2 regions of the Mesorhizobium sp. M0207 genome follow, and region 2 is predicted to be linked to the other one. Evidence: predicted binding sites of a transcription regulator. Region 2 holds the regulator's gene; the other holds the start of a gene.
The links. Region 2 encodes PhoB, which activates phosphate uptake and scavenging genes when phosphate is short. Its sites were predicted from a motif close to TGTCATNNANCTGTCAT; they were not measured.
Positions count from the first base shown of each region.

Region 1: a site for PhoB is predicted at 8,019-8,035, ahead of NKJ15_RS08240 (alkaline phosphatase D family protein). Genes of this name have one in related genera too.

Region 1 is NZ_JAMYSQ010000004.1:20,829-31,610, forward strand. It holds gene pdxY (pyridoxal kinase PdxY) at 1-258, opposite strand, end outside; gene NKJ15_RS08190 (hypothetical protein) at 268-519, opposite strand; gene NKJ15_RS08195 (LemA family protein) at 681-1,325, shown strand; gene NKJ15_RS08200 (TPM domain-containing protein) at 1,493-2,335, shown strand; gene NKJ15_RS08205 (TPM domain-containing protein) at 2,412-3,230, shown strand; gene NKJ15_RS08210 (TPM domain-containing protein) at 3,241-3,879, shown strand; gene NKJ15_RS08215 (GNAT family N-acetyltransferase) at 3,997-4,503, shown strand; gene ppa (inorganic diphosphatase) at 4,620-5,150, shown strand; gene NKJ15_RS08225 (hypothetical protein) at 5,168-5,758, opposite strand; gene NKJ15_RS08230 (TetR/AcrR family transcriptional regulator) at 5,857-6,462, opposite strand; gene NKJ15_RS08235 (MFS transporter) at 6,545-7,828, shown strand; gene NKJ15_RS08240 (alkaline phosphatase D family protein) at 8,108-9,682, shown strand; gene NKJ15_RS08245 (hypothetical protein) at 9,730-10,011, opposite strand; gene typA (translational GTPase TypA) at 10,210-10,782, shown strand, end outside.
Region 2 is NZ_JAMYSQ010000004.1:278,647-289,428, forward strand. It holds gene NKJ15_RS09515 (DUF2865 domain-containing protein) at 1-449, shown strand, start outside; gene NKJ15_RS09520 (hypothetical protein) at 533-886, opposite strand; gene pstS (phosphate ABC transporter substrate-binding protein PstS) at 1,541-2,602, shown strand; gene pstC (phosphate ABC transporter permease subunit PstC) at 2,662-3,651, shown strand; gene pstA (phosphate ABC transporter permease PstA) at 3,655-4,506, shown strand; gene pstB (phosphate ABC transporter ATP-binding protein PstB) at 4,503-5,306, shown strand; gene phoU (phosphate signaling complex protein PhoU) at 5,339-6,046, shown strand; gene phoB (phosphate regulon transcriptional regulator PhoB) at 6,063-6,752, shown strand; gene NKJ15_RS09555 (ROK family protein) at 6,762-8,006, opposite strand; gene xylF (D-xylose ABC transporter substrate-binding protein) at 8,292-9,332, shown strand; gene NKJ15_RS09565 (sugar ABC transporter permease) at 9,474-10,782, shown strand, end outside.

The sequences.
Region 1 (10,782 bases), 260 kb from region 2:
CACGGCGCCGACCTCGCCCAGCCACGGCGCGCGCTCGAGGTCGGCCATCAGCGCCTTGAACTGGTCCAGCGGCGGCACGATGCGGGTGGCCCGGCCATGGCCCGGATGCCAGGGCAGAATGACGGTCGGTACCGCCCAAACCGGAAAGCCGAGCGTCTCCAGCGCAAAGACAGCGGCACGGTTGCCGACCGAGCCACGGGCGACATGACTGGAGACGACGATGACCGCGCGCGGCGCGTCGGTTTTTTCGGCACTCATTGATTTTTCCTAACTGCCCCTGGTGACGAAAAGCACGAGCCAGATCAACAGGCCAATGGCAATAAGCAAGCCCGCTGCCCGACCGATGCGGGTGCCCCAATATTCGATCGGGTCCGACCGGTCGGCATCGGCCGCAGTGACGTGGTCGCGCGCGCCTTTAGTCGTTCGTGCAAGGAACGAGGTGCCCCCCGGGTCGGTCTCGCGCGCCACCCGTTCGATGATGCGGCGCGATTCCGCGTCTCTGTCGTGGCGTTTCGCCATGGTGATGTCCCGTTTTATGCCGAGCTTAACCCGTTCGCCTCGTCTGTCACAGGGCCCGACGGCGAATGGCAGAAACCAGTAACACTTCTCGGCCGAAGTCATTTTCTTACGCAAGGATTGTGCTAATGCTTCGCCTGCCAATGCTATCGAGGGGACTTATCATGCTTGCCCAGCGCCTTTCTTCGCCGCCAATCTGCCGTAATTTAGCTGCGTTCCTGGTTATGGCCGTCATGCTGCCGCTGCTTGCCGGCTGCGGCTACAACACCATTCCAACAGCTGAGGAAAACGCCAAGGCCGCATGGAGCGAGGTGTTGAATCAATACCAGCGCCGCGCCGATCTCATCCCCAATCTGGTCAACACGGTCAAGGGCTACGCGGCGCACGAGAAGGACACGCTCGATGCCGTGGTCGAAGCGCGCGCCAAGGCGACGCAGGTGACCGTGACGCCGGAAACGCTGAATAATCCGGAAGCCTTCAAGAAATTCCAGGACAGCCAGGCCGGCCTGACCAGCGCGCTGTCGCGCCTGCTGGCGGTGGTGGAGAACTATCCCGATCTCAAGGCCAACCAGAACTTTCTGGCGCTGCAAGCACAACTCGAAGGCACCGAGAACCGGATCACGGTCGCCCGCCGCGACTATATCCAGGCAGTGAGAGAGTACAATCTGACGCTGAGGACCTTCCCGTCGGTGATCTGGGCGACCTTGTGGTTCCGCGGCAACCAGCCGTTTGCGAATTTCACCATCGAGGAGGATAAGATGCAGCCGCCGAAGGTCGATTTCGGCACCAACACCACGCAAGGCGGGTGAAGAACAGCCGGTGAGCGTGGTCCCTATTGGCCTTGCACTCCGTAGCGCCCCCCTCTGCCCTACCGGGCATCTCCCCCTCCAGGGGGGAGATTGGCAGCTTTGGCTTCACCGCCCATCCTGCATCGTTGGAGATTGGCGAAAACAGCCCTGACAGCCGATCTCCCCCCTTGAGGGGGAGATGTCCGGCAGGACAGAGGGGGGCGCGACAGAACGCCAGCCTGGCCTTCCTGCTCGTCTTCCAAAGCCTTCTCCTCCTCCCTCTCATCGCCTTCGCCGCCGCACTGCCGGCGCTGACCGGACGGGTCGTCGACAATGCCGGCATCATCGATGCCGCGACCGAGGCGGCGCTGACGCAGAAGCTTGCCGAGTTCGAGACCAAAGGGTCCGACCAGATCGTCGTCGCGACCATCCCCAGCCTCGACGGCGAGGAGATCGAGCCTTACGCCAACCGGCTGTTCCGCGCCTGGAAACTGGGCCAGGCGAAGGAGAACAATGGCGTGCTTTTGCTGGTGGCGCCGAACGACCGCAAGATGCGCATCGAGGTCGGCTATGGGCTTGAAGGCACGCTGACCGACCTGCACACCAAGCTGATCATCGAAAACGACATGGTGCCGGCCTTCCGTGCCGGCGATTTCTCAGGCGGCATCAGCAAGGCCGTCGACGACATGATCATGGTGCTGGAAGGCAATCCCGAAGAACTGGAGGCGCGCGGCGAACGCAACCAGCAGCCGCCGTTCAACAGCGACGATCTGTTCTTCACGATCTTCATAGCCATCTGGGCAATCATCTTTTTCGGCGGCCTCGCAGCCTCCATCCTGCCGCCGATCTTCGGCCAGAAGATCGGTCCCGGCCGCTATCACTGGCTGGGCATGACCTTCGAGCCAAACCGGCGGTCGTCCGGCGGCTGGTCGGGAGGTTCCGGCGGGGGATGGTCGTCGGGTTCAAGCGGTGGCGGGTTTTCCGGCGGCGGCGGTTCGTCCGGCGGCGGCGGCTCCTCGGGAAGTTGGTGACGAGATGACAAGACACGCCATCAGCCCGGTGGAATCCGGCCGTTTCATCAAAATAATCGGCACCGCGCTGTTGGCCATGGCGGTGCTGCTGGTCGGCTTCGCGGCCTTCGCCGCCGCACTGCCGGCGCTGACCGGACGGGTCGTCGACAATGCCGGCATCATCGATGCCGCGACCAAGGCGGCGCTGACGCAGAAGCTTGCCGAGTTCGAGACCAAAGGGTCCGACCAGATCGTCGTCGCGACCGTCCCCAGCCTTGACGGCGAGGAGATCGAGCCTTACGCCAACCGGCTGTTCCGCGCCTGGAAACTGGGCCAGGCGAAGGAGAACAACGGCGTCCTGCTTCTGGTGGCGCCGAACGACCGCAAGATGCGCATCGAGGTCGGCTATGGGCTTGAAGGCACGCTGACCGACCTGCACACCAAGCTAATCATCGAAAACGACATGGTGCCGGCCTTCCGTGCCGGCGATTTCTCAGGCGGCATCAGCAAGGCCGTCGACGATATGATCATGGTGCTGGAAGGCAATCCCGAAGAGCTGGAGGCGCGCGGCAAGCGCAATCCGGCGAATGACAATCCTGTCGATCCCATCTTCATGCTGTTCATTGTCCTGTGGGCGACGATGTTCTTCGGCGGCTTGGCAATGGCGTTCCTGCCGCCGATCTTCGGCACGAAGCTGTCGCCGGGCGTGTACAAGTGGCTGGGCATGACGTTCCGCTACGGCCGTGGGCCAGCTTCGTCATCCTCCGGCGGCGGTGGCTGGACGTCTGGGACCTCGTCTGGCAGTGGCTGGTCGTCTGGAAGTTCCGGCAGCAGTTGGTCGTCCGGAAGTTCGGGCGGCGGGTTTTCAGGCGGCGGCGGCTCGTCCGGCGGCGGCGGTTCTTCAGGAAGCTGGTGAGACATCAATCATGGCAACACGACCGATCAGCCCCGAGGATCATGAGCGCATCGCCGGTGCGATCCGCGCTGCCGAATCAAAGACCGACGGCGAGATCTACTGCGTCGTGGCGCATGCCAGCGACGGCTATTTCTTCCCGGCCGCTTTCATGGCGATGCTCGGCATGCTCGTCGTCAGCCTCGCCGTCGGTTATGGGCTGGAAGCCTGGTGGCTGTCGATCCGCTTGCCGCATTTCGTCATCGCAGAGCTTCTGGCGCTTGCCAGTGTGCTCATTCTGTTGTGGGCATTGCCGGCATTGCGCATCCATTTGGTGCCGAGGCGGCTGCGCTACCAGGCCGCCCACGCCAATGCGATGAAGCAGTTCCTCGCCCGCAACGTCCACCGTACCACGGCGCGCACTGGCGTGCTGGTGTTCGTCTCGATTGCCGAGCGCTACGCCGAGGTGGTCGCCGACAGCGGCATCGATTCTCGTGTCGGCCAGCATGTCTGGGACGGTGTCGTCCGCGACCTTACGGCGCATGCCGGCGACGATCGGCTTGCCGACGGGTTCGTCAAGGCGATCCAAGCAGTCGGTGCGGTACTGGCCGAGCATTTTCCGGTCTCGACCGGCGACAGCAACGAACTGGACGACCATCTGGTCGAGATTTGATCTCGCCAAAAGCGGTTTCGCAGCGTCTCAAGGACGCACCGTCCGGCTGTGTGAAAGCATCGCGGCGGTTGACCGGACTCTTGCAATCGGGCGCAGCGGGTTTATGGTTAACCAATCATGAATACGCTGAGCATCGACATCAGGAAAGCCGAACCGCGCGATGCAGCCGCCATCGCCGACGTGCATCTCGAGGCCTGGCGCGGCGCCTATTCGGGCATCATCCCGCACCGCACGCTGACATCGATGATCAACCGCCGCGGCGCCGACTGGTGGGCGAATGCCATTCGCCGCGCTGCCACCGTCCTGGTCGTCGAAATCGGCGGCAAAATTGCCGGCTATGCGACGATCGGCAAGAACCGCGCCCGCGAACTCAGGCAGCAGGGCGAGATCTACGAACTTTACCTGCGGCCGGAATATCAAGGCATCGGGCTCGGCAGCCGGCTGTTCTCGGCCGCGCGGGCACGGCTGGCCGACCATGGCCTGAAAGGCATGGTGGTCTGGGCGCTTGAAGACAACCAGAACGCACTTGCCTTCTATGCCGGCGCCGGTGGCCGCGATGTTGCCGAAGGCGTCGAGATCTTCGAGCAGAAGGCGCTGAAGAAGGTCGCTTTCGTCTGGGAATGACGGCCAGCGCATGATCCGGCCGGTTTTCGGTTCGGACGATCTCCCCGTACCATTCGCCGCATTGCACCATTCGCCGTCGCCCGCTATCGATCTGCAATCGAGAGAGGGATAAAGCGATGCGTATCGAAGCGATTGCCAGCGGAAAGAACCCGCCCGAGGACGTCAACGTCATAATCGAGGTGCCGATCGGCGGCGAGCCGATCAAGTACGAGATGGACAAGGAGGCCGGCACGCTGTTCGTCGACCGCTTCCTGCACACGTCGATGCGTTATCCCGGCAATTACGGTTTCGTACCGCATACGCTGTCGGGCGACGGCGACCCGATCGACGTATTGGTCTGCAACACGCGCGCGCTGGTGCCAGGCTGCGTCATCAATGTACGGCCGATCGGCGTGCTGGTGATGGAGGACAATGCCGGCCAGGACGAGAAGGTGATCGCGGTGCCTTCGCCCAAGCTGACCTTGCGCTACGAGGACGTCCACGAATACACGCAATTGCCCGACATCACCCGCCAGCAAGTGCAGCACTTTTTCGAGCACTACAAGGATCTCGAACCCGGCAAATGGGTCAAGATCGAAGGCTGGTACGATGCGGCCTATGCCAAGAAGATGATCGTCGAGGCAATCGAGCGGGCCAGGCGCAAGTAATTATCGGGCGCAAATAATCAGTTGTCGACGCGGCCGAAAGCGGGCGCGTCGCCCAGCACCTCACGCTTGTCCTTGCCGCAGGCGAAGGTGCGTGCCTTCTCGTCGGCAAGCTTGCGCGCCTGATCGTTGGCGGCGGGATTGCCGGTGGCGAGCACAAGGCCGATCGTGCAGCCTTCGTGGGCGTCAGGCTGGGCAACCTTGGCCACAATCAGCACTTCCGTCGACTTGTTCTCGCCCTCGGTATCGCTGATCGAGCGACGATGAATGACGGCGAAAGGAATGGCAGTTTTGCCGTTGGTTTCGATACGCCACTCGACCTTGGGTCCAGCCGAATTGAGACCGGAAAAGCTTTCCCAGACCGTGGTCATGTCGCCAGGTGGAAAGCCGTAGAACAGCGATTCCCGCGCGTCGTCATAGGAAACCATCACCGGGTAGCCGCGGTAGCCCGAACAGGCGAGATCGGCCCAGTCGCCGTCGCCTTCTTCCGCTTGGGCATAGGTGACGCAGTCCTTCTCCCAATCGAGATCGGTATAGACGCTGGATATGTCGCCGGCCCGGGCCGCCTGGCAGAAACCGGCGAGGGCAAGCGGGATCAAGAGAGCGCGCATGGCGGAACAACTCAGTTCGGGGGGCGCAGCGTACCGTCAAATTTAGCGGCAGCCTAGAGGAAGTCAGGCTGCGCACAGTGGTCTTGTAAAACGGACCACTATTTCTTCAAGCTTGCCTCTATCAGAAGATCGGCGTTGCGGGCCACCGACTTCGCCGGCCCGCCGGCACCGAACAGCTGGCCGCTGATATAGGCGCCCTCGATCAGGAGCAGCAGCCCGTCGCCCAGCGTGTTGGCGTCGCCGGCGCCCATCTCTGCCGCCATGGCACGCAGGCGGCGGCGCAGTTCCTGCTTGTTGGCCTCGCTCACGACGCGGGCCGGATGGCCATGTTCGGGATATTCGACCGCGGCATTGGTCATGCCGCAGCCGCGATAGTCGGGCCTTTGCGTACGCTTGCCGACACGCGTCAGGAAGGCGACGATCTGCGCGCGCGGATCGCCGGGATGGGCATTCACCGCCTCGTCGAAACGCTCCCAGAATTCGAGGTCATAGTGCCGGAGGTAGGATGCGGCCAGCTCATCCTTGGACGGAAAGCTGCGGTAGAGGCTGGGCTTGGTGACGCCGGCACGCCGCACGATCTCGTCGACGCCGATCGCCCTGATGCCTTGCCGGTAGAACAGGTCTCGCGCCACCTGGAGAATCCGTTCGGCGGCGCGAGGCGGCGGTGCGTCATTGGCCTTGATCGTTGGTTCAATGCTTTTCATGCCTGGCCTGCCGATTAGCTGGTTGACAATGTTACCGGTCGGTACGTATGTTTCGCGCTCCTGCAACGTACCGGTCGGTAACATGATAACTCAATCCCGCCCGTTTGGCCAGCGCTACGCTTTCGTCGTGGTCGCCGTCATCTTCCTTTGCCTGCTGATCGCAGCGGGCCTGCGTTCGGCGCCGGCAGTCATGATGCTGCCGCTGGAGAACAGTTTCGGCTGGCGGCGCGACGTGGTGTCGCTGGCGGCGGCCACCGGCATCTTCCTCTATGGCCTGACCGGGCCGTTTGCCGCGGCGCTGATGGAGCGGATCGGGCTGCGCCGCACCTTGCTTGCCGCGCTGCTCTTGATGTCGGGATCGACCGCGCTCAGCCTGTTGATGACCAAACCGTGGCATCTGCTCCTCACCTGGGGCGTGTTTTCCGGCGTCAGCTCGGGCGCCGTCGCCACCGTGCTCGGCGCGACCATCGTCAACCGCTGGTTCAAGACCAATCGCGGCTTGGTGATGGGACTGATGTCGGCGTCCAGTGCCACCGGGCTGCTGGTCTTCCTGCCGCTGCTCGCCTCGCTCGCCCAGTCGGGCGGCTGGAAGCCGGTCGCCATCGCCATTGCCGTGGCCACCGCCTGCCTGGTGCCGCTGGTCTATATGCTGGTGCCGGAGCGCCCGGCGTCGATCGGCATGGTCCGCTATGGCGCCGATGCCGACGACGTGCCGCCGGTGCCGCCAGCCTCGCAAGGCAATTTCCTTTCGCATACATTGAGCACGCTGCGCCGCGCCGCCGGCACGCGCGTGTTCTGGTATCTGTTCGCCACCTTCTTCGTTTGCGGCTTCACCACCAATGGGTTGGTCGGCACGCATCTGATCGCCTTTTGCGGCGATATGGGCATCGGCGAAGTGCAGGCCGCAGGCCTGCTGTCGATGATGGGCATCTTCGACCTGATCGGCACGACGCTGTCGGGCTGGCTCACCGACCGTTTCGACCCGCGCAAGCTGCTCGGCGTCTATTACGGCATTCGCGGCCTGTCGCTGATCTATCTGCCCTATTCCGGCTTCTCGGCGACCAGCCTGATCATCTTCGCGGTGTTTTACGGACTGGACTGGATCGCCACGGTGCCGCCGACGCTCAGGCTTTCCAACGAGGCGTTCGGCGACCGCAGCGGGCCGATCGTCTTCGGCTGGATCGTCGCCGGCCATCAGGTTGGCGCCGCGACAGCGGCCTTCTTCGGCGGCACCATGCGCGAGCTGCAAGGCAATTACGAGCTTGCCTTCCTGATCGCCGGTATGACGGCAATAGCCGCCGCCTGCATCTCGCTGTTGATCAACACCAGCCGCCCGGCGTTTGATCCGGAACCGCAGGCGGCGTAGGGCGCAATCGGCCGTGCTAATCTCCCCCCTTGAGGGGGAGATGGCCGCGAAGCGGCCAGAGGGGGTCGGTCCAACGGGGCTCGGCCCCTTATCGCAGGCGCAAGAGGTCGGTGCTCCATCCGAGACGACCCCCTCTGTCGCCTTCGGCGACATCTCCCCCTCGAGGGGGGAGATTCGCCAGCCTGTTCACTGTTATCAAACCTTCATCGTTTCGAAATGTGCCTGAAACATTGAAGCTGGAGCTTGGCGGCGACGTTCAATGCCATCCAGGAGACAGCCATGAACAAGATTTCGATGACGCGGCGCGCTTTCGTCACGTCGGCCAGCGCCGTTGGCCTGGTCGGCGCCTCGGGCCTCGCCCTTCCCTATTACTCGCGCGCCAATCAGCGCCCGGCGTTCACCCATGGCATCCAATCCGGCGACGTCGACGCCACCAGCGGCATGGTCTGGACACGCACCGACCGGCCGTCGCGCGTCATGTTCGAGGTGTCGTCGACCGAAAGCTTCACCAATGCCGTCCGCCTGGCGCCGCTCGATACCTCGCCGGCCAGCGACTATACGGTGAAGCGGCTGCTTACCGATCTCGCCTCCGACCAGGACATCTTCTACCGCATGGTCGCGGCCGATCTTGCCGACATCAACGCCGTTTCCGAGCCGGTCGTCGGCCGCTTCCGCACGGCACCTGCCTCGAAGCGCGACATTCGCTTTGCCTGGTCGGGCGACACCGCCGGCCAAGGTTGGGGCATCGACGAGACCGGCATGAAGACCTACGCCGCCATTGCCAAGCACACGCCCGACTTCTTCCTGCATTCGGGCGATACGATCTATGCCGATGGTGCGATGAAGGACGAGGTCGACCTGCCCAACGGCGGCAAGTGGAAAAACAAAGTGCTGATCGACGAGAAGCGCAAGGTTGCCGAGACGCTGGACGAATACCGGGCGCAGTGGAAATACAACATGATGGACAGGCATGTGCTGGCGCTCAGCGCCATCTGTCCGACCTTCTATCAGTGGGATGACCACGAGGTGCTGAACAACTGGTCGGACTCGAAGGACCTGAGCGCCGACGATCGCTACACTGAAAAATCCATCCATGTGCTGGCGGCACGTGCGGCGCGCGCCTTCCACGAAATGACGACGATCCGTTACGAGCCGTCGGAGCCCGGCCGCGTCTACCGCAAGATCGCCTATGGTCCGCTGCTCGACGTGTTCTTCCTCGACATGCGTTCCTACCGCGGCCCCAACGGTCCGGATATGCAGGAGACGATGACGCCGCAATCGCGCATCCTCGGTGAACAGCAGATCAAGTGGCTGAAGCGTGAACTGGCGAATTCCAACGCAACCTGGAAAATCATCGCCGCCGACATGCCGCTCGGCCTCGTCGTCTGGAACGACGGCACCAAGAAGGTAGGGGCCGAGGCGGTCAGCAATGGCGACAATGGCCCGGCCAAAGGGCGTGAGCTGGAAATTGCCGACCTTCTTCGCTATATAAAGAATGCGGGTATCAGCAACACTGTCTGGCTCACCGCAGACGTGCATTACACAGCCGCGCATTACTACAATCCGGACAAGGCGCAGTTCCAGGACTTCGATCCGTTTTGGGAATTCGTTTCGGGTCCGATCCATTCCGGGACGTTCGGGCCTAATGGTTTCGATATGACATTCGGCCCGGAGCTGAAGTTCATAAAGGCACCAACTGCCGAACAGGGTCAAAACCTGGCGCCTTCGGCCGGCCTGCAGTTCTTCGGGCTCGTCGAGATCGATGGTGCCACCGAACAGTTGACGGTGCGGCTGATGGATCGCGACGACAGCGAACTCTACAAGGTCACGCTTGATCCGGTGCGGTCGGCGTGAGCGACGGCGCCACTACCCTCGGGCCAGCCCGAGGGTAGGAACGTATATCAATCGGGATAGCAGACGACGGGAATGTTGGGCCAGACGGCGCTGTCGCATCCGGCATTTTGCTGCCGCTGCTTGAAGGCGGCGCTGACCGGCCCGGTCACCACCGGATCGACGCCATCGGGAGCATCGGCAAAAAGCTGCTCCGCCGACGGCTTGTCGGACGGCAAAGCAGACCGCGTCTCCTTGAACGACGCCGCCGATTGCGCCGCGCCGGCCGCGAGGAGGACGGCGAGCGCGGTACATGCCAAAATCGGCCGGAGTTTGATGCCTATCTCGATCATGAAATTCGAACTGTCCGGACCATGAAAGGTTCCGCCTTGGTTAATAATTCCACTTCACACCAAGACATTTAAGATTTGGTGACTTTATTTGGTGGCTCGCCTCCTCTTTCGCAATTGCGAAAAACCCTGTATGAGCCGCCCAACCGAAAGAGGCAGCGCCTTTTGGCCTGCTGCCTGCAACGCTCCCGAGACCAAAACATGAAAATCCGCAATATCGCGATCATCGCGCACGTCGACCATGGAAAAACCACCCTCGTCGACCAGCTTCTGAAACAGTCCGGCTCGTTCCGCGACAACCAGCGCGTCGCCGAGCGCGCCATGGATTCGAACGACCTCGAAAAGGAACGCGGCATCACCATCCTGGCCAAGGCGACCTCGGTCGACTGGAAGGACACCCGCATCAACATCGTCGACACGCCCGGCCACGCCGACTTCGGCGGCGAGGTCGAGCGCATTCTGTCGATGGTGGATTCGGCCATCGTGCTGGTCGACGCCGCCGAGGGGCCGATGCCGCAGACCAAATTCGTGGTCGGCAAGGCACTCAAGGTTGGACTGAAGCCGATCGTCGTCATCAACAAGATCGACCGGCCAGATGCCCGCCACGTCGAAGTGGTGAACGAGGTGTTCGATCTTTTTGCAGCACTTGACGCTACCGACGAGCAGCTCGACTTCCCTATCCTTTACGGTTCAGGCCGCGACGGCTGGGTCTCGGAAAACCCCGAAGGTCCGAAGGACCAGGCTCTGGCGCCGCTGTTCGACCTCGTCATCAAG
Region 2 (10,782 bases):
CGGTCGATCAGTGTCGCTACATCTGCGACGATGCCGGCGTCGACCTCTATACGCTGAGCGACGCCACTCGCGAGACCGAGGAGATGGTCGCGCTCGAGTCGGGAAAACCCTATGTGGAGCTACCTGCCGCGTTCCGGTACCGCGACGACGCGAACTTCAAGGCCTGTGACGTCAAGCGCTATTACCAGCGCGTTGCCGAACTCAGGGCACGAACCGTGACACCGGCCAACATGAGCAACGCCATCATTCCGTTGCCGACCGCAAAGCCGGATCTTGGCGTCGTCGCGGAAATTCCTGAATCCGGGATCGAAACTGCCGGTGCGGCTCTCGCAGGGGCAAAAACGTCGGTTTTCGAGGTGCCAGGGACTGCCCAGCATCAGTCGATCGAGAAAGCGATCGGCGCGCGGCCGGTGAGAGTGGTCGGGCCGGCCTTTTTCCCGGCGGACTGACCAGGGCGGGCGATGTTCCGAGACGGCTGGCCGGATAGCCGCTTCAAGGCCTGGAGCCGTGCGCATCGACCGACGTCGGCTGGTTATTCGCAGACCATGCGGGCCCGTTTACCGGGCTCGCTGACATTCTTGCAAGTTAGCGGCTTCGTCGACTCCGGCGACAGCATGGGCGGGTTGTTGGTGACCCTCCTCCGAGGCGTTGCAACGGAAGCCGCGCTCCTGCGCACCGCCGGCCTTTTCGGCGTTTGCGGCGCCACTGGAAAGACGTCGGTCTCCAGTTGCGACTGTTCGGCTTGCGCCTGCGGCGAAGGCCTGTCCCAGAAACGGCGAACATCGAGCGGCTTGGGAATGATGACGGTGCCGTCATAGCTGCGCGCGCAGCCGCTTCCCAGAGGCAGCGCCAGGCACAGGAAGACAGGCAGAACCCGTCGAGACATCAGCAATACCCCTGCAAGCTTATAACGCTGCTTCGGCCTAACCGACAACCGGCGGAATAGGGCGAAGGGAGTAGATACCGTGAAGTAGAAGTCGTCGCACTTCCAGTGGAAGGCGTTGCTCGAAGATCGAGCGCCGGGTCGGGCGCGGATGGAGGTCCGGCGCGAGTTAGAACCTTGCGATTCGTCAACGCTTCCAGCGTAAGGCCATGGTGCGATCGCACCATACCAAAGCCGCGCTCAGTGGCGACAATGGGATATTCGAAGTTCCGCTCCTCCAGTTACGGGCGGGAGCAGCGACCGCCGGCAAGAAACAGGGTCAGATTTACCCCAACGGACCTGTTTCGGCGATGGCGCGGCCATGACACGTTCTGGCTGCATGCAACGCGCTCCCGTCCGGCTTTTTTCTTTTAAAGCCGGTGGCTGCGATCGCCGAGCAGACGATGCCGGCCGGAATTCACGCAAGCTGCTGATTCCAGCGGCAAACCGCGGCCCATGCCGACAAAAGCCCGCGGCCGCTCCTTCTTAACCCGGCTGGACGTCGTTACCGGAGCGACATGAAACTGTCATGCGACTGTAATAATCGGGGGCTATTGGCCTCAGCGGGCGCCGGAGGAATGGCGCCGAGAGACCATATTCCGAACAGGAGCAGGCCACATGAGACATTTCATCCGCTCGGCGGCCGTTGCGATTGCAATGGCTGCGGCGACGACCACCCTCACCCTGTCCGCCGCGCTCGCCGCGGACATCTCCGGCGCCGGCGCCACCTTCCCCTACCCGATCTATGCGAAGTGGGCCGACACCTACAAGAAAGACACCGGCGTTGGCCTTAACTACCAGTCGATCGGTTCCGGCGGCGGCATCAAGCAGATCAAGGCCAAGACCGTTACCTTCGGCGCTTCGGATGCGCCGCTCAAGGGCGACGAGCTTGAAGCGTCCGGACTGGCTCAGTTCCCGATGGTGATGGGCGGCATCGTTCCCGTCGTCAATCTCGAAGGCATCAAGCCGGGCGAGTTGGTTCTCGACGGCCCGACGCTGGCCGACATCTTCCTCGGCAAGATCACGAGCTGGGATGACGAAGCGATCAAGAAGCTCAATCCCGACGTCAAGCTGCCTTCGCAGGCGATCGCGGTCGTTCACCGTTCCGATGGATCGGGCACGACCTTCAACTTCACCTATTACCTCGGCGACGTCAGCGCGGACTGGAAAGAAAAGGTCGGCGTCGACAAGGCCGTGGAATGGCCGGTCGGCATCGGCGCCAAGGGCAATGAGGGCGTTGCCAACAATGTCTCCCAGACCGGCGGCGCGATCGGTTATGTCGAATATGCCTACGCCAAGCAGAACAAGCTCATCCACACCGATATGATCAACAAGGACGGCAAGAAGGTCGAGCCCACCGCGGCGGCATTCTCGGCGGCAGCGGCCAATGCCGACTGGAGCTCGCAGCCGGGCTACGGCGTCATCCTCGCCAACGAGCCGGGCGCCGAGTCCTGGCCGATGACGGCGGCAACGTGGATCCTGCTCTACAAGAAGCCGGATGATGCCGCGACCACCGGCGAAGCGCTCAAATTCTTCGCCTGGGCATACGACAAGGGCGACGAGATGGCCGGCGAGCTGGACTACGTTCCGATGCCCGACAAGGTGGTTGAGAGCGTCAAGGCCATGTGGGCCAAGGAAGTCGTCGGCGACGACGGCAAGCCGCTCTACTCGGCTATGTAATCTCCTCCAGGGAGGGCGTCGATGGCGCCCTCCCTGTTGCCTTTAATCGCGAGGACCCAATGACCATCGCTTCCGATGCCATGCCATCATCTGCAGCAGCCCGGGCCAGGGAAGCTACGGTGCGGCGCTTCGCGCTCACAGATGCCATATTTCGCGGACTCACCCGCGCTTCCGCAATCCTTGTGCTGGTCATCCTCGGCGGTGTCGCGATCTCGCTGTTTGCCGGCTCATGGCAGGCGCTGTCGTCGTTCGGTTTTTCTTTCCTGACGACTGAGAGCTGGAATCCCGTTACGGAAAAATTTGGCGCACTGGCGCCGATCTACGGCACCCTGGTGACGGCGGCCATTGCCATCCTGATCGCGGTTCCGATCGGCATCGGCATTGCAATCTTTCTCACCGAGCTCTGCCCGCGCCCGCTCAGGCGCCCGATCGGCATAGCGGTCGAGCTGTTGGCCGGCATTCCTTCGATCATCTACGGCATCTGGGGCCTGTTCGTGTTCGCGCCGTTCCTGCAGACGACGATACAGCCCTTCATCATCAACATCTTCCACGGCGTGCCGGGACTATCCAGCCTTTTCGCCGGCCCTCCTTACGGCATCGGCCTTCTGACCTCGGCGCTGATCCTCGCCATCATGGTGCTGCCCTTCATCACCTCGATCACCAAGGACGTCTTCGATACGGTGCCGGCGGTGCTGAAGGAATCGGCCTATGGCATCGGTTGCACGACCTGGGAAGTGACCCGGCGCGTGGTCATTCCCTATACCCGCATCGGTATCATGGGCGGCGTCATGCTTGGCCTCGGCCGGGCACTCGGCGAAACCATGGCGGTGACTTTCGTCATCGGCAACGCACATCGCATCAGTGCCTCCCTGTTCGCGCCGGGCACGACGATCTCGGCGACCATCGCCAATGAATTCACCGAGGCCGACGGCGACCTCTACACCTCCTCGCTGGTTTCGCTCGGCCTGATCCTCTTCGTCATCACCTTCCTGATCCTCGCCGCCGCCCGCTATATGCTGATGCGGATCGACGCCCGTACGGGAGCCTGACCGATGTCGACATCCTCATCGCTCCACAGCCGCCGCAAAGCCAGGAATTCGGTGATGATGGCGCTTTGCGTCGTCGCCGCCGGCATCGGGCTTGCCTGGCTGGCGCTCATTCTCGGCGCGTTGGTGTATAAGGGCACAGCCGGGCTTTCGCTCGCGGTCTTCACCGAGATGACGCCACCACCGGGCGAGGCCGGCGGCTTGCTCAATGCCATCACGGGCAGCCTGCTGATGACGATCATCGCCGTTGTCGTCGGCACGCCGATCGGCGTGCTGGCGGGAACCTACATGGCCGAGTATGGACGCTTTTCGCGCATCACCACCGTCGTCCGCTTCATCAACGACATCCTGTTGTCGGCGCCGTCGATCATCATAGGCTTGTTTGTCTATGAGCTGATGGTGCGGCCAATGGGACATTTCTCGGCCATTGCCGGCGCCGTTGCGCTTGCCATCCTGGTCATTCCGGTGGTCGTGCGCACCACTGAAGACATGCTCAACCTGGTGCCGAACGCGTTGCGTGAAGCCGGTGCCGCGATCGGCGCGCCACGCTGGGTGGTGATCCGTTCGGTCGCCTACCGCACCGCATTGTCCGGCATCGTCACCGGCATATTGCTGGCGATAGCACGCATTTCCGGCGAGACGGCGCCGCTGCTCTTCACCGCGCTCAACAACCAGTTCTGGAGCAGCAATATCAACGCGCCGATGGCCAGCCTGCCGGTGACCATCTTCCAGTTCGCTCTCAGCCCTTACGAGGAATGGCAGCAACTGGCGTGGACCGGCGCACTCATAATCACCCTGACGGTTCTGGGCTTGAGCATCCTCGCCCGCAGCCTTACCGGACGCAGAGAGGACAGATGACACAGATGTTGTCCCCAGACATGACGATGGCCGAAACGGTCGCCGAGAAGACGAAGATCGAGGTCAAGAACCTCAACTTCTACTACGGCCAGAGCAAGGCGCTGAAGGACATCAGCCTGTCGCTGCCCGAGCGCAGCGTCACGGCCTTCATCGGCCCTTCGGGCTGCGGGAAATCGACGCTGCTGCGTGTGTTCAACCGCATCTATGAGCTCTACCCAAAACAGACGGCCGAGGGCCAGGTGCTGCTCGACGGCAAGAACATTCTCGACCGGTCGCAGGATCTCAACCTCCTCAGGACCAAGATCGGCATGGTGTTCCAGAAGCCGACGCCGTTCCCGATGTCGATCTACGAGAACATCGCCTTCGGCGTCAGGCTCTACGAGAACCTCGGCAAGTCCGAGATGGACGGCCGCGTCGAACAGGCGTTGAAGCGCGCCGCGCTGTGGAGCGAGGTCAAGGACAAGCTCAACGCCAGTGGCTTGAGCCTGTCCGGCGGCCAGCAGCAGCGGCTCTGTATCGCCCGCACCGTGGCGGTGAAGCCGGAAGTCATTCTGCTCGACGAACCGGCTTCGGCGCTCGACCCGCTGTCGACTGCCAAGATCGAGGAACTGATCGACGAATTGCAAGCCGACTACACGATCGTCATCGTCACCCACAACATGCAGCAGGCGGCGCGCGTGTCGCGCCAGACGGCGTTCATGTATCTGGGTGAACTGGTCGAGTTCGACCGGACCGAGAAGATATTCACGTCGCCCCGCGAGAAGCGCACGCAGGACTACATCACTGGCCGCTTCGGCTGAGCCGTTCCGATCATGCATATGAGGACAGGACCATGGGCGAACACACAGTCGCTTCTTTCGACGAGGATCTCGAGCAGATCAGCAAGCTGATCCGCGACATGGCCGACCTCGCCGGTTCGATGGTCGGCGGGGCGACCAAGGCGCTGTTGAATTCCGACAACGTGCTGGCGCAACGCGTCGTTTCCGACGACGCCATCATGGATGCGCGTCAACGCGAACTGGACGACCGCGCCATCACCCTGATCGCCAAACGCCAGCCGATGGCCCACGATCTTCGCCATGTGGTCGGAGCGATCCGCATGGCGGGCGACCTCGAACGCATCGGCGACCTTGCCAAGAATATCGCCAAGCGCGTGAGTGCGGTCGGCCTCAGCGCCACGCCGCGGGACCTGTCGCATTCCATCGACGCGATGGCGCAGCTGGTTCTCATCCAGGTGCAGGGTGTCATCGAGGAATATGCTGCAGGCGATGCGGCCGCGTTGGCCAAGCTTCGTGCCGCCGACGAGCGCATCGACGTTAAATACACGTCCGTGTTCCGCGAGCTGTTGACCTACATGATGGAAGATCCGCGCAACATCACCGCTTGCACGCACCTGCTGTTCTGCGCCAAGAATCTGGAGCGGATCGGCGACCATGTCACCAACATCGCCGAAAATGCGTATTATGTGCTGACCGGCGAGCAATTGCCGGTCAATCGTCCGAAGCAGGACGAAACGACAATGTCCGCACCGGTGACATGATGGGGGTGCCCAGCCGATGATCGCACCACGCATAATGGTGGTGGAGGACGAGGAGCCGTTGGGTGTGCTGCTCCGCTACAATCTCGAATCCGAAGGCTACCAGGTCGAGGTGGTGACACGCGGCGACGAAGCCGAGATCCGTTTGCAGGAGAATGTGCCCGACCTTTTGGTGCTCGACTGGATGATACCAGCGGTTTCCGGCATCGAGCTCTGTCGTCGGTTGCGGGTGCGCCCCGAAACCGAGCGGCTGCCGATCATCATGCTGACCGCGCGCGGCGAGGAGAGCGACCGGGTGCGCGGTCTTTCGACCGGCGCCGACGACTATCTGGTCAAGCCGTTTTCGACACCGGAATTCATGGCCAGGGTCAAGGCGCTGCTGCGGCGCGCCAAGCCGGAAGTGCTGTCCAGCGTGCTGAAGGTCGGCGACATCGTGCTCGATCGCGAATCGCACAGGGTCTATCGCAAGAAGAGCGAAATCAGGCTCGGGCCGACCGAATTCCGGCTGCTCGAGTTCATGATGCGGCATCCGGGCCGTGTCTTCTCGCGCAGCCAGTTACTCGATAATGTCTGGGGGGAGACAATCTACATCGACGAACGCACCGTCGACGTGCATGTCGGGCGGCTGCGCAAAGCCGTCAACAACGGCCGGATGCCGGATGTCATCCGCACCATCCGCGGCGCCGGCTATGCGATCAGGGAAGATTGACCCGCCTGGTCAGGCTACGTTCTTTCTGACGCTGGGCCTCATTTGCGCGCCCGGCGCGAAAATCTCCTGGTCGACGAAGCTTAACGCCCGCATCGCGCAGCCTTCGCGGATCAGAGGCAATTCGTTCGGCTCTGTATCGAAGGAGATCGAGCCTGAATGCTGGCCGCCGGCGGTCTGGGCGATTGCCTTCCGCAAGGCCGGCTCGATCAGATCGAAGGCGGCGGCACTGGCGCCGACCATCGCGACCGGTGCCGGATCGATCAGCGCGAACAGCGAGCCGAGACCGAAACCCAGCGCTTCGCCGGCCTTGCGGTAGGCCTCGCGTTCCGGCCCATCTTTCTCGCGCGCCCGGGCCGCCAGTGCGCGCATGTCGGCGTCGCTGACGTCGGCGACCGGTTCGCTGTCTTCGCTCATCTGCCTGGCGTTGCGCCAGATGGCGTAGTTGCCGGCATACGCCTCGATGCAGCCGCGCCGCCCGCAACGGCAGAGCGCGCCGCCCGGACGATGGATCATGTGGCCAAATTCGCCGCCCGAGGAATGCGTCCCGGTGAACAGTTCGCCCTTCAGCACCAGCCCCATGCCGATGCCATGCGAAAGCAGGATGGCGATGAAGTCATCGCGATAGCGATCCGGATTGCGCCAGCGCAAAGCCACCGCCATCATGTTGCAGTCGTTCTCCACCGTTGCCGGGATGCCGAATTCGTCCTCCAGCATGTCGGCAAAGGCGATGTCGGTCTGCGGTGTGATCGGCGACCACAGCATGGCGCGTGCAGGGGAGTCGGTAATGCCCTGAATCGCCAGGGCGATGCGGGCGACACTGCGGACGTCAAGATCTGGATCCTGCAGCCGGCGCCGGACGATGGCCATGCATTCACGGATCAGCTCGTCGCGCGGCATAGTCAGCGTGTCCAGCCGGCGCTGTTCCTCGGCGACCACCTGTCCCGTATAGTCGATAATGGCGGCCGAAAGGAAATTCAGCGACAACACCACGGTCAGCACCGCCGCCGCTTCCGGGTTGAGGGCGAGGCCGACTTGCGGACGACCGCGTTTCAACGAAACGGGCTCACTTGGCTTGCTCTCGGCGAGGATGCCTTCCCGTATCAGGTCGGAAGAAATCGCCGATATGGTCGAATGACTGAGGCCGGTGGTAGCTGCGATCTCAGTACGCGATGGCTGGCCGGCCCGGCGCACCGCCGAGATCACCATCGCCCGGTTGCGCCGGCGCAAATCGTCATGGCGGATTCCGACCGACATTGTTTTGCTTTCCTCCCGGTTGCCGCGGCCGCTCATGAACCGGAAGCCGTCGGTAATGTCCGACAAATAGTGTCGGATGAGGCAAATAGTGTCAGATGCAGGTGGCGCTGTCATCGTTTATTCCGACGCTCGAAAAAACTCGCAGAGTCATCAAAATCCATCAGAATCGATGTTGACAGCAGCCGGAGATCGGGCCAGTATTTTTTCGAGGCTCGAAAAAATTAGAGCTTCTAAGCTGGTCTTTGAGCCAATTGGTCACGCCGTACGCGGCGCAGGGAGGATATGATGAAGAAATTCACGACCGCCATTCTGGCGGGTGTCGCCATGACGCTGGCGCTGGCGTCGGTGGCGCAGGCTAAAGACAAGGTCATCGGCGTTTCCTGGTCGAACTTCCAGGAAGAGCGCTGGAAGACCGACGAGGCCGCAATGAAGGCGGCCATCGAGGCCGCAGGCGACAAGTATATTTCCGCCGACGCACAGTCCAACCCCGGCAAGCAGCTCACCGACGTCGAGAGCCTGATCTCGCAGGGCGCCAACGCACTGATCATCCTGGCGCAGGACGCCTCGGCCATCGGGCCGGCCGTGCAAAAGGCGCTGGACGAAGGTATTCCGGTTGTCGGCTACGACCGGCTGATCGAGAACAAGGACGTCTTTTACCTGACCTTCGACAACAAGGAAGTCGGCCGCATGCAGGCCCGGGAAGTCTTCAAGGTGAAGCCGGAAGGCAACTATGTCTTCATCAAGGGTTCGGGTTCCGATCCGAATGCCGATTTCCTGTTTGCCGGTTCGATGGAGGTGCTGAAGGCGGCAATAGACAGCGGCAAGATCAAGAATGTCGGCGAGGCCTATACCGACGGCTGGCTGCCGGCCAACGCTCAGAAGAACATGGAACAGTTCCTGACCGCCAACGACAACAAGGTCGATGCCGTGGTCGCGGCCAATGACGGCACTGCCGGCGGCGTCGTCGCCGCGCTGACAGCGCAAGGGCTGGCCGGATCGGTTCCGGTTTCGGGCCAGGACGGCGACCACGCCGCGCTGAACCGCATCGCGCTCGGCACACAGACCGTGTCGGTGTGGAAGGATGCGCGCGAGCTCGGCAAGAATGCCGCCGAGATCGCCTCGCAGCTGGCCGACGGCAAGCAGATGACCGACATTGCCGGCGTGAAGGATTTCACCACGCCCGGCGGCAATACCGTCAAGTCGCTGTTCCTGACCCCGGTCGCCATCACCAAGGACAACCTCAACGTCGTCATCGACGCCGGCTGGATCAAGAAAGAAGAGGTCTGCGCCGGCGTGACGGCTGGCACTGTTGCAGTCTGCAACTGAGCCGACGTTTCCGAGAAGTCCGAACGCCGTGGCCGCTCGCCGCGGCGTTTTTCAACAAGAGTTGTTTTTCCGCTTCCGGCGGATAACTTCTAGGCTGCTTCCGGCATCCGCGGCAGACGGCAACCCGGCGGGAGAAACATCATGACCGACACGACGTCCAACACGCCGGTCGACAGCACGGCAGACCGGGCACGGGAATCCGAGCTCGGCATCGTTGCCCGATTTCTCAAGGCAACCGAACTCGACACGCGCATGCTCGGCATGGTCGGCGCGCTGCTGGTCATCTGGGTCGGTCTGCATGTCATTTCCAGCGTACGGCTCGGCGTCAATCCGTTCGACTTCGACAGCCGGACCTTCCTGACGCCACGCAATCTCTGGAACCTGTCGGTGCAGACTTCCGCCGTGGCCATAATGGCCGCCGGAATGGTGCTGGTTATCGTCATGCGCAATATCGACCTGTCGGTCGGTTCCGCCGAAGGTCTGATCGGCGTGGTCATGGGCTTTGCGCAGGTGCATTTCCTGGTGCGAATGATCGGTCTGCAATTAGGCAATCCCTGGATCTGGATCCTGGCACTGGCCATCGGCCTGGCGCTTGGCCTTCTGATCGGAGCGTTCCAGGGATACATCATCGCTTATCTCGAGGTGCCGGCCTTCATCGTGACGCTGGGCGGCCTTCTGGTCTGGCGGGGTGCCGCATGGTGGGTCGCCAGCGGTCAGACGATTGCGCCGCTTGATGCCACTTTCCAGCTGATGGGGGGCGGGCCGGCGGGTTCGATCGGCGCGCGATGGAGCTGGATCGTCGGAATTGTCGCGTGCCTAGCGGTTGTGTTCATGCTGCTCAACGGGCGGGTGCAGCGCAAGCGGTTCCGCTTTCCGTTGCGCCCGATCTGGGCCGAGACGTTCCTCGGTGTCCTCACCTGCGCTGTCATCATGGGCGCCATATGGCTTGCCAATTCCTATCCTTGGCCGGTCGGCATCGTGAACAGATATGCGGCGGCCAACAATATAACGGTTCCCGAAGGCGGGCTGTTCATCGCCCATGGCATCGCCATACCCGTGCTGATGGCTGTAGCCGTAGGGCTGATCATGACCTTCATCGCCAAGCGTACCCGTTTCGGCCGCTATGTCTTCGCCATCGGCGGCAATCCGGAAGCAGCCAACCTTGCCGGTATCAACACGCGCTGGGTGACCATGAAGGTGTTCATGATCATGGGCGTGCTGGCGACGATCGCCGCGGCGATCTCGTCAGCCAGGCAGAACTCGTCGACCAATGCGCTGGGCACGTTGGACGAGCTGCTGGTCATCGCGGCGGCGGTGATCGGCGGCACGTCGCTCGCCGGCGGCTCCGGCACAGTGCTCGGCGCCATGCTCGGCGCGCTTTTGATGCAGTCGCTGCAGTCCGGCATGGTGCTGCTCGGCATCGATTCACCGCTGCAGAGCATCGTTGTCG